One region of the Mesorhizobium sp. B3-1-8 genome, then DNA from elsewhere that is predicted to be linked to it. Evidence: predicted binding sites of a transcription regulator. Region 1 holds the regulator's gene; each other region holds the start of a gene.

Region 1 (3,275 bases):
AAATTGGCGTCGGTGCCGGCCGAGGAATCCTCGAGGTAATCGAGATCGATGACCGGCTGGCCGTCATGGATGCCGCAGGAAATCGCCGCGACATGGTCCTTCAGCACCTTGGAGACGCTCACCATCTGGCGCGCTTCCATCCAGCGCAGGCAATCGTAGAGCGCCACCCAGCCGCCGGTGATCGAGGCGGTGCGGGTGCCGCCATCGGCCTGGATGACGTCGCAGTCGACGGTGATCTGCTGTTCGCCCAGCGCCTGCAGGTCGACCACGGCGCGCAAGCTCCGGCCGATCAGCCGCTGGATCTCGAGCGTGCGGCCGCCCTGCTTGCCGGCCGAGGCCTCGCGCCGCATGCGCTCGCCGGTCGAGCGCGGCAGCATGCCGTATTCCGCCGTCACCCAGCCCTTGCCGGAATTGCGCATCCAGGACGGCACTTTTTCCTCCAGGCTCGCCGTGCACAAGACATGCGTGTCGCCGAACTTCACCAGGCACGAGCCTTCGGCATGCTTGGAGACGCCGCGTTCGAAGGAGATGGCGCGCATTTCGTCGGCTTGGCGTTTGGAGGGGCGCATTCGGCCTTCTTTCTTGTCGTTTTGCGGAATCGTGGCCGGCTTGTAGACGCATGCGGGGCAAGTCGCAAAGAAAAAGGACGCCGCGCGGGAAAACGGGCCGGGCGACCGCAAACGCGGCACCGGGTTGCGCCGCTGTGGCTTAAGTCTATATCTTTCGGAAGGAGGTTTCTCGCCGGAATGAACAAACCAGTCGATCCGACGTCGCAGTCGCCGGTACTTCAATCACTGGACATGCGCTCGCGCGATATCTTCCGGCGGATTGTCGATTCCTACCTGCGCGACGGCGAGCCGGTCGGCTCGCGCAGCCTGTCGCGCATCCTGCCCTCCTCGCTGTCGCCCGCCACCATCCGCAACGTGATGAGCGATCTCGAGCATCTGGGCCTGATCTACGCGCCGCATATTTCCGCCGGGCGGCTGCCGACCCAGACCGGCCTGCGCTTTTTCGTCGACGCCTTCATGGAGCTCGGCGACCTTTCCGACGACGAGCGCCGCGTCATCGAGGCGCAGGTGCGCGCCTCCGGCTCTGGCGCGACGCTGGAGCATATGCTGACCGAGGCCAGCCAGATGCTGTCCGGCATGTCGCGCGGCGCCGGCCTCGTGCTCGCCTCCAAGAACGAGGTGGCGCTGAAGCACATCGAATTCATCCAGCTCGAGCCCACCAAGGCGCTTGCCGTGCTGGTGTCGCAGAACGGCGATGTCGAGAACCGCGTCGTCGACCTGCCGGCCGGCATCACCGTCTCGCAGCTGCACGAGGCCTCGAACTTCCTCAACGCCCATATCAGGGGGCGCACGCTTGCCGAGGCGCGCATCGAGATCGCCCGTATCAAGGACGAGACCAGGACGGCGCTCGACACGCTGTCGCAGGATCTGGTCGAGAAGGGGCTGGCGGTCTGGGCCGGCGCCGAGAGCGGCCTGCCGGCGCGCCTCATCGTGCGCGGCCGCGCCAACCTCCTGGAAAACGTCACCGCCCAGGCCGATCTCGAGCTCCTGCGTCATCTGTTCGAGGATCTGGAGACACAGGACGGGCTGCTGCAGCTGCTCGACCTCGCCGAGGAAGGACCTGGCGTGCGCATCTTCATCGGCTCGGAGAACAAGCTGTTTTCGCTGTCCGGCTCGTCGCTGGTCGTTGCGCCCTATCGCGACAAGGACGCCCGCGTTATCGGCGCGCTTGGCGTCATCGGCCCGACCCGCCTGAACTACGCCCGCATCGTGCCGATGGTCGATTACACCGCGCAGCTGATTTCACGAATGCTGCGCTAGGTGTATCGGTATACAGGTGATGTCGGCCTGACCTGAATCTCGACACACACCTGAGGGCGCAAAGGAGAAAAACATGGCGCTGGAATCGCTCAAGGCCCAGATCAGCCTGCTGCTTGAGGAGATGGTGAACCAGCCCGGGGACGAGCACGAGATCCAGGAGCAGCTGCGCGAGAAATTGCGGGAGTTGCGCGCAATGGGTATGCCCTTGCCGGCTGACCTCGTCGAGTTGGAAAAGCGCCTCGACGACGATCTGGATGCCGAAGAGGCCTGAGCCCGAGGCCCGTCAAATCCGCGTGCGCAAGCTTCTCTTTTCGATCGTTTGCCCAATATGTCCTTGCTCTGGGCGCCTGATCGATTGAGGCGGGCTGGCAGATGACGGAGGACAGCCATGATGCGGATCGCCGGCCTTGCGGGCCTCGCGCTGGTCTTTGCCACCGGCGCCTTTGCACAGCAGGCCGATCAAGCCCTGCTCAGCGGTGAAAAGGCCTTCGGCGATTGGAAGGCCGACCGCCCGGGCGTGCGCCGGCTGCTGAAACCTGAGGATTTGCCGAAACCCGATGTGACGGAGTCCGCCTCGAACGGCGGCGGCGTCACCGATCGCCCCGAAGGTGCCAAGCCAAAACTTCCGCCCGGCTTCTCCGCCGAGCTGGTCGCTTCCGGTATCGACAGTCCGCGCGTCGTGCGCGTGGCGCCGAACGGCGACCTCTTCGTCGCCGACAGCCGGGCGAACCAGGTCCGCGTCTATCGCCTTGCGGAAGGCGGCGCGAAGCCCGCGCAAAAATCGGTCTTCGCCAAGGGCCTGACCCGGCCTTACGGCATCGCCTTCTATCCGCCGGGCGACAAGCCGCAATGGGTCTATGTCGCCAACAGCAACAGCGTCGTCCGCTTTGCCTATCGCGACGGCGACCTCGAGGCGTCCGGCAAGCCGGAGACCATCGTCGCAAAGATCCCCGCCAGCCATCACTGGACGCGCGACATCGCCTTCTCGCCCGACGGCAAGACGCTCTATCTGTCGGTTGGTTCGGGCTCCAACATCGCCGAGGACATGGGCGCCAAGCCGAAGGGCGGTGTCGAGGCGTGGGCGAGATCGCAGCCGCTGGGTGAGGCCTGGGGTCCTGAACAGGGCCGCGCCGACGTGCTGGCCTTCGATCCCGACGGCAACAACCGCAGGACCGTCGCCACCGGCCTGCGCAACTGCTCCGGCATGACCGTGCAACCGGCGACGGGCGCGCTCTGGTGCGTCGTCAACGAGAGCGACGAGCTTGGCGATAACATCCCCTTCGAATACGCGACCGCCGTGAAGGACGGTGCCTTCTACGGCTGGCCCTGGTATTACATCGGTGACAATGAGGACCCGCGCCACGAGGGCGCGCGCCCCGACCTCGCCGGCAAGGTCACGGTTCCGGATGTGCTGATGCAGGCGCATTCGGCGCCGCTCAACATCGC
Region 2 (3,275 bases), on a different contig from region 1:
GCGTCATCGACGCGGTCCTTCTTTTCCTTGACTTCGATCTCGGTCGCACCGCCGACACGGATGACGGCAACGCCGCCGGCCAGCTTGGCGAGACGTTCCTGCAGCTTCTCCTTGTCGTAGTCCGAGGTGGTCTCCTCGATCTGCTGCTTGATCTGGGCAACGCGGCCCTGGATCTCGGCCTTCTTGCCGGCGCCGTCGACGATGGTGGTGTTCTCCTTGGAGATCGACACCTTCTTGGCGCGGCCGAGCATGTTGAGGCCGACATTCTCGAGCTTGATGCCGAGGTCTTCGGAAATGACCTGGCCGCCGGTGAGGATGGCGATGTCTTCCAGCATGGCCTTACGGCGGTCACCGAAGCCCGGCGCCTTGACGGCGGCGATCTTCAGGCCGCCACGCAGCTTGTTGACGACCAGCGTGGCCAGAGCCTCGCCTTCGACGTCTTCCGAGATGATGACCAGCGGCTTCGAGGTCTGCACGACAGCCTCGAGGATCGGCAGCATGGCCTGCAGGTTGGAGAGCTTCTTCTCGTGGAGAAGGATGTAGGCGTCTTCCAGGTCCGCAACCATCTTGTCGGCGTTGGTGACGAAGTAGGGCGACAGGTAGCCGCGGTCGAACTGCATGCCTTCGACGACTTCGAGCTCGGTCTCGGCGGTCTTGGCCTCCTCGACGGTGATGACGCCCTCATTGCCGACCTTTTGCATCGCTTCGGCGATCATCGAGCCGACCGAGGCATCGCCATTGCCGGCGATGGTGCCGACCTGGGCAACTTCTTCCGAGGTCTTGATCTTCTTGGCGTTCTTGATCAGCGTCGTGACGACGTCGCCAACGGCGAGGTCGATGCCGCGCTTCAGGTCCATCGGGTTCATGCCGGCGGCAACCGCCTTGTGGCCTTCCTGGACGATCGACTGCGCCAGAACCGTTGCGGTCGTGGTGCCGTCGCCGGCGATGTCGTTGGTCTTCGAAGCGACTTCGCGGACCATCTGTGCGCCCATGTTCTCGAACTTGTCCTCGAGCTCGATTTCCTTGGCGACGGTGACGCCGTCCTTGGTGATGCGCGGGGCGCCGAACGACTTGTCGATGACGACGTTGCGGCCCTTGGGGCCGAGGGTGACCTTCACCGCGTCGGCGAGGATGTTGACACCGCGCAGCATGCGCTCACGGGCATCGCGGGAGAATTTTACGTCTTTGGCAGCCATGTTTTAGCTCCTGGCAGGGGCTCGGGAAGAGCCCGAAGATGAAGATTCAGGTGAGGCCGATGATCAGCCGATGATACCCATGATGTCGGATTCCTTCATGATCAGAAGGTCTTCGCCATTGAGCTTGACTTCGGTGCCCGACCACTTGCCGAACAGGATGCGATCGCCGGCCTTGACATCCAGCGGCACGAGCTTGCCTGCTTCGTCGCGGGCGCCGGAACCGACGGCGATGATCTCGCCTTCCTGCGGCTTCTCCTTCGCCGTATCCGGGATGATGATCCCGCCGGCGGTCTTGGATTCGGATTCGACCCGGCGAACGACCACGCGGTCATGAAGCGGGCGGAACTTGGACTTTGCCATGTTTTCTTCCTCGAATGAGAACGGTGAGAACTGTTCCTCCATCCGGCGAGGCCGGATATGGGTTAGCACTCACCAAAGACGAGTGCTAACGTGGCGCTGAAATAGGCCGGCGCCTTGCCGGAGTCAAGGCGCGCGCAAGGGGGAGGCGACGCGAAATTTTTCTCACGCGGAACGCCAGCCCGAAAAGCACCGGGTGTCGCGAGGCGCCGACGAGCAATCTCGTCCGTCAGTCCCGGCGCTTCGGCGACCGCAGCACCAGCAGCGGGCAGCGTTCAGCGAGCCCGTATGTGCCGGTCGAGGCCAGCCGGACATCATCGAAGAAGGTCTGGGCTTCATCGATGAGTGCTGCCGCGGGGGCGAAACTGTAGATGACCGACGAGTTGCGGTAGACGTCGATGGTTCCGATGACCGGCAGCTCCCATCCTGTGCGAGCCGCCAACTCTTCGCGATCCGGAAACAGCGCTTCGAATTGTTCGAGGATGCCCCTAACCGGTATGGTGTAGTCCGGCGCGCCGCCTGTCGCGGTCATGGCCACGCGCCATTTGAGCTCGTGGAAGGTTGCGACGCCACCGCTCAGCGCCAGGGCGCGGACTTCCTGACGTTCGTCGCGGGTTTCGGGGGAAGCATAAAGCCTGATGCCGGCGCGCCCGTCTGCCTTCAGCGCGCGCGCGATCGAAGCAAACAGTGTGCGCCTGAGGTCCGCGGCGCCGATAACCGAGAGACATCCATCGCCGATCAGCGCATCGACGCTTGCGCCTGGAAACGGTAGGTCGAACCAGTCGCCTTGCACCGCCTTGCGCGTTTCTGTGTCGCCTGGCCAGATGCCGGCAATCATGTCGGCGGATTCGTCGACCGCCGTCATACTGGCACCCAGCCCGGCGAGCTCCGGCGTCACGCCGAACATCACGACGTGCGACCGGGCAAGGTCGAGCTCGCGGTCGTAAGTTTCGACCACCTCCGCCGGCGGCCGCAGAGGTGAGCCGAGCAACTGCCAGTGCTTGCGAATTGCATTCCAATGTTGCGTCATGCAAACCCCAGCCCAGCAGCGCGTTGTATTCGATCGAATAATCGACGACGCTCGATAAGCCAAGTGGGGGGCGGGCATGGCGCGCATCGCGGTGATCACGCACGAGTTCGACCGCTTCCAGAGCCGGCGCGGACTGCTGATGCGCCGCGATAGCCCATATATGCTCTTCGACCTGCTGGAAGAGCTGAAGCGCCGCGGCCATTCGGTCCAGATATTGAGAGGCACCTCGGCGAAGCCGGCCGCCGACATCGCGGTGTTGCATCTCGACGTGACCGTGACGCCGCCCGACTATGTCGATTATGCGCGGCGCTTTGCCTTCTGCCTCAACCTTGGGACGGCCGATATTTCGAAACGCCGCATCAGCGGCGCCGTGATTGGCCAAGGCGACGACTGGCAGGGACAGGTCATCGTCAAGAGCAGCCTCAACCATTGGGGAACGCCGGAACAGCAACTGAACCAGCGCGCGCGGCGCGCCGGCAGGCCGGAGCCGTTTCCCGGCGTCGAACCTTTCGACAAATATGAGATACATGCCTCGCTCGCCGACGTTCCGGCCGAGGCCTTCGAGCGCCAGGATCTGGTCGTCGAGAAATTCATTCCCGAACCGGAGCCGGACGGTTTTGCCGCCCGCTTCTGGCTGTTCTGCGGCGAGCGCGAGCGCTGCACCCGCCATGTCTCGCCGCAGAGCCTCGTCA
Region 3 (3,275 bases), on a different contig from region 1:
CGGCGATCTGGCGCACCGGGGTTTCGATCGCGCGGCGAACGATTTCGACCCCGGTCTTCTGGTCGGCATTGTCGACAGCCACGTTATCGAGCGCCTTTGCAGCCCTGAGCAGTGCGACGCCGCCGCCGGGCAGCACGCCTTCCTCGACAGCCGCGCGGGTCGCATGAAGCGCGTCGTCGACACGGTCCTTGCGTTCCTTGACCTCGACCTCGGTCGAGCCGCCGACGCGGATCACCGCGACGCCGCCGGCGAGCTTAGCCAACCGCTCCTGCAGCTTCTCGCGGTCGTAGTCCGAGGTGGTCTCCTCGACCTGCGCCTTGATCTGGGCGATGCGGCCCTGGATCTCTTCCTTGCGGCCGACGCCGTCGACGATCGTGGTGTTTTCCTTCTCGATCGCTACCTTCTTGGCGCGGCCCAGCATCTGGATCGTAACATTCTCCAGCTTGATGCCGAGGTCTTCCGAAATCGCGGTGCCGCCGGTGAGGATGGCGATGTCCTCGAGCATGGCCTTGCGACGGTCGCCGAAGCCCGGAGCCTTGACGGCCGCGACCTTCAGACCGCCGCGCAGCTTGTTGACGACCAGCGTGGCCAGCGCTTCGCCCTCGACGTCCTCGGCGATGATCAGCAGCGGCTTGCCTGACTGCACCACCGCTTCAAGCACCGGGAGCATGGCCTGCAGGTTGGAGAGCTTCTTCTCATGAATGAGCACGTAGGGCTCCTCGAGCTCGACGCGCATCTTGTCCTGGTTGTTGATGAAGTAGGGGCTGAGATAGCCGCGGTCGAACTGCATGCCTTCGACGACTTCGAGCTCGGTCTCGGCGGTCTTGGCTTCCTCGACCGTGATGACGCCTTCATTGCCGACCTTCTCCATGGCCTCAGCCAGGAAGCGGCCGATCTCGGCATCGCCATTGGCCGATATGGTGCCGACCTGCGCGATTTCGTCGTTCTTCGTCACCTTACGGGCGTTGGCCTTCAGCTCCGCGACCACTGCGTCGACGGCCTTGTCGATGCCGCGCTTCAGGTCCATGGGATTCATGCCCGAGGCCACGGCTTTGGCCCCCTCCTTGACGATCGCTTGCGCAAGAACCGTTGCCGTGGTCGTGCCGTCGCCGGCGATGTCGTTGGTCTTCGATGCCACTTCGCGCACCATCTGCGCGCCCATATTCTCGAACTTGTCCTCGAGCTCGATCTCCTTGGCGACGGTGACGCCGTCCTTGGTGATGCGCGGCGCGCCGAACGATTTATCGATGACGACGTTGCGGCCCTTTGGTCCCAGCGTCACTTTCACGGCGTTGGCGAGAATGTCGACGCCCCGCAACATCTTCTCGCGGGCTTCGGTATGGAATTTCACCTCTTTGGCAGCCATTGGATAACTCCTCTTTAGGCAGCTTTCATTGACTGGTTGACTGTTTGAAATAGCCCTCAGGCGGCCTTCTTCATTGTGGCAGTCTGCTCGATCACGCCCATCACGTCGCTCTCCTTCATGATGAGCAGGTCCTCACCGTTCAGCTTGATCTCGGTGCCGGACCATTTTCCGAACAGGATTCGGTCGCCGACCTTCACGTCGAGTTCGACCAGCTTGCCGCCGTCGTCACGAACGCCAGAGCCGACGGCGATGACTTCGCCTTCGCTCGGCTTTTCTTTGGCGGTATCGGGGATGATGATGCCACCCGCCGTTTTTTCGTCGGCTTCGATGCGGCGGACCAGGATACGGTCATGCAATGGACGGAACGCCATGTCGTTCTCCTTCAAGGACAAACAGGTTTTGAGGTTCCCCCGCACCGGACCGGCAATATCGGCCGGTGCGGGGCGACGCGACCCTCTCGGGCATCGCGCGCATATCGAGCTAGTTTTGGGATTTTCGGGTTTCAAGGGGCCTATGCAAAAAAATTGGCACTCGGCATATGAGAGTGCCAACAGACTGTTATCGTGCAGCTATTTCGTTCGAACGGGAGATTTTGCCGCTTGAATTTTCGCGACTCGCAGACAAAATTATCGCTGCTGCTGCCCATGGGACGGCAGCCTGGAACACGAACGCTATTCGAGGAGTTTTTGCAGACGGAGGACATCGATGAACCACCAGACGTTTTCGCCGATAATTTCCTCTCTTGCCCCCGAAACATCCGACTATTCGCTCGATCGCCTGCTGGCCCCGGCCAGGCATTTCAAGCATCCTGACGAGGTCTTGAAGGACGAGACGCTCGATCGTCAGGAAAAGCGGGCGATTCTGTCGTCCCGGGCTTCGGATGCCTGCGCTGTGGAATCCATGCCAGCGCTGCGTCAGCCGCCGGGTACCGAGCGGCCGGTAACCTTGGACCAGATTATGGATGCCTTGTGCAAACTCGATGTCGAGGCTGCGACGCCATATCCGGCAACCGATCGTCGGCACATGTTTGACCGACTGGACGCATGAAATCGTAAGGAGAAGCATATGGTCAACGCGGTCAGCAGGGAGTGCCGACTGCAGATGGTTGGCTACGGGCTGACCACCGCCGAGATCCATTACCATCTTCCCGATCACCCGAGCCTGCTGCAGCTCTACGTCTGGCAAGAATATGACCTGGCGCCGGAGTTTCCGGAGCTGCAAGAATTCCTGGGCTATTGGGAGCGTGAACTGGTGGGCGCGCTGCATTCCGTGCGAGTCGCCCACCATCGCCTCATCCAACCTTCGGAATTGCGCGCCGTCGACGGGATCATTGCCATCCACTGAGCGTGGCGTCAGATCGCAAGCCTCCGGTCGTCCTCCTCGGACGGCATTTGCGGAGCGCGGAATGGCCATCTGCCGGTATCAGGCCGGCCCGTTTCGCCGCTTTCTTGAAAGCGTTATAAGCCTCACGGCCGCTGCGCCAGCCATCCAGCGCGTCGCGGCAGGCCCGCTCTGCGGCGCGCCAGCTGCGTCCCTGCGCCCATTCAGGCCATTGCTGATCCAGGCATTCCAATGCCTCGAAGCTGCTGGCGACCTTGCGCGAAGTGGCGGGAAATTCGAGCTTGACCGGTTCGGGAAACCGAACGTCGTTCATCACTTCCTCCGTTTGTTGTTCCAGTCTTTTTGCGAGCAAGCAATCGGGCGGCGCCATCGGCGAACGCCCCTTGTCGAGATGGTTGGCCGCCCATGCCGTGTCAAGGTTGCCGCATGGCCGGCGTCAAAACCGTTGAACCTCCCCATCGGCAGCCAGCAGCCCGATCGGCCCGGCGATGCCTTCGGGCGCCATGATGATTGCCGCTCTGCCTCTTGACGCGGTGGAATTGAATTCCCAGATCGATTTTGCTGGCGC

Evidence for each region. The regulator HrcA, encoded in region 1, represses chaperone genes, less so after heat shock. The targets are predictions, from matches to a motif close to GTTAGCACTCNCNNNNNGNGAGTGCTAAC.
Region 2: a site for HrcA is predicted at 1,618-1,646, ahead of groES (co-chaperone GroES). Genes of this name have one in related genera too.
Region 3: a site for HrcA is predicted at 1,890-1,918, ahead of FJ424_RS19085 (co-chaperone GroES). Genes of this name have one in related genera too.

Annotation. Positions count from the first base shown of each region.
Region 1 covers NZ_VFTK01000037.1:54,056-57,330, reverse strand. Annotated here, with positions in the region: gene rph (ribonuclease PH) at 1-569, opposite strand, end outside; gene hrcA (heat-inducible transcriptional repressor HrcA) at 747-1,829, shown strand; gene FJ424_RS27315 (hypothetical protein) at 1,903-2,100, shown strand; gene FJ424_RS27310 (sorbosone dehydrogenase family protein) at 2,218-3,275, shown strand, end outside.
Region 2 covers NZ_VFTK01000006.1:27,647-30,921, forward strand. Annotated here, with positions in the region: gene groL (chaperonin GroEL) at 1-1,196, opposite strand, end outside; gene groES (co-chaperone GroES) at 1,260-1,556, opposite strand; gene FJ424_RS07430 (class I SAM-dependent methyltransferase) at 1,783-2,583, opposite strand; gene FJ424_RS07435 (hypothetical protein) at 2,660-3,275, shown strand, end outside.
Region 3 covers NZ_VFTK01000020.1:7,653-10,927, forward strand. Annotated here, with positions in the region: gene groL (chaperonin GroEL) at 1-1,366, opposite strand, end outside; gene FJ424_RS19085 (co-chaperone GroES) at 1,423-1,737, opposite strand; gene FJ424_RS19090 (hypothetical protein) at 2,072-2,413, shown strand; gene FJ424_RS19095 (usg protein) at 2,432-2,710, shown strand; gene FJ424_RS19100 (DUF982 domain-containing protein) at 2,694-3,077, opposite strand.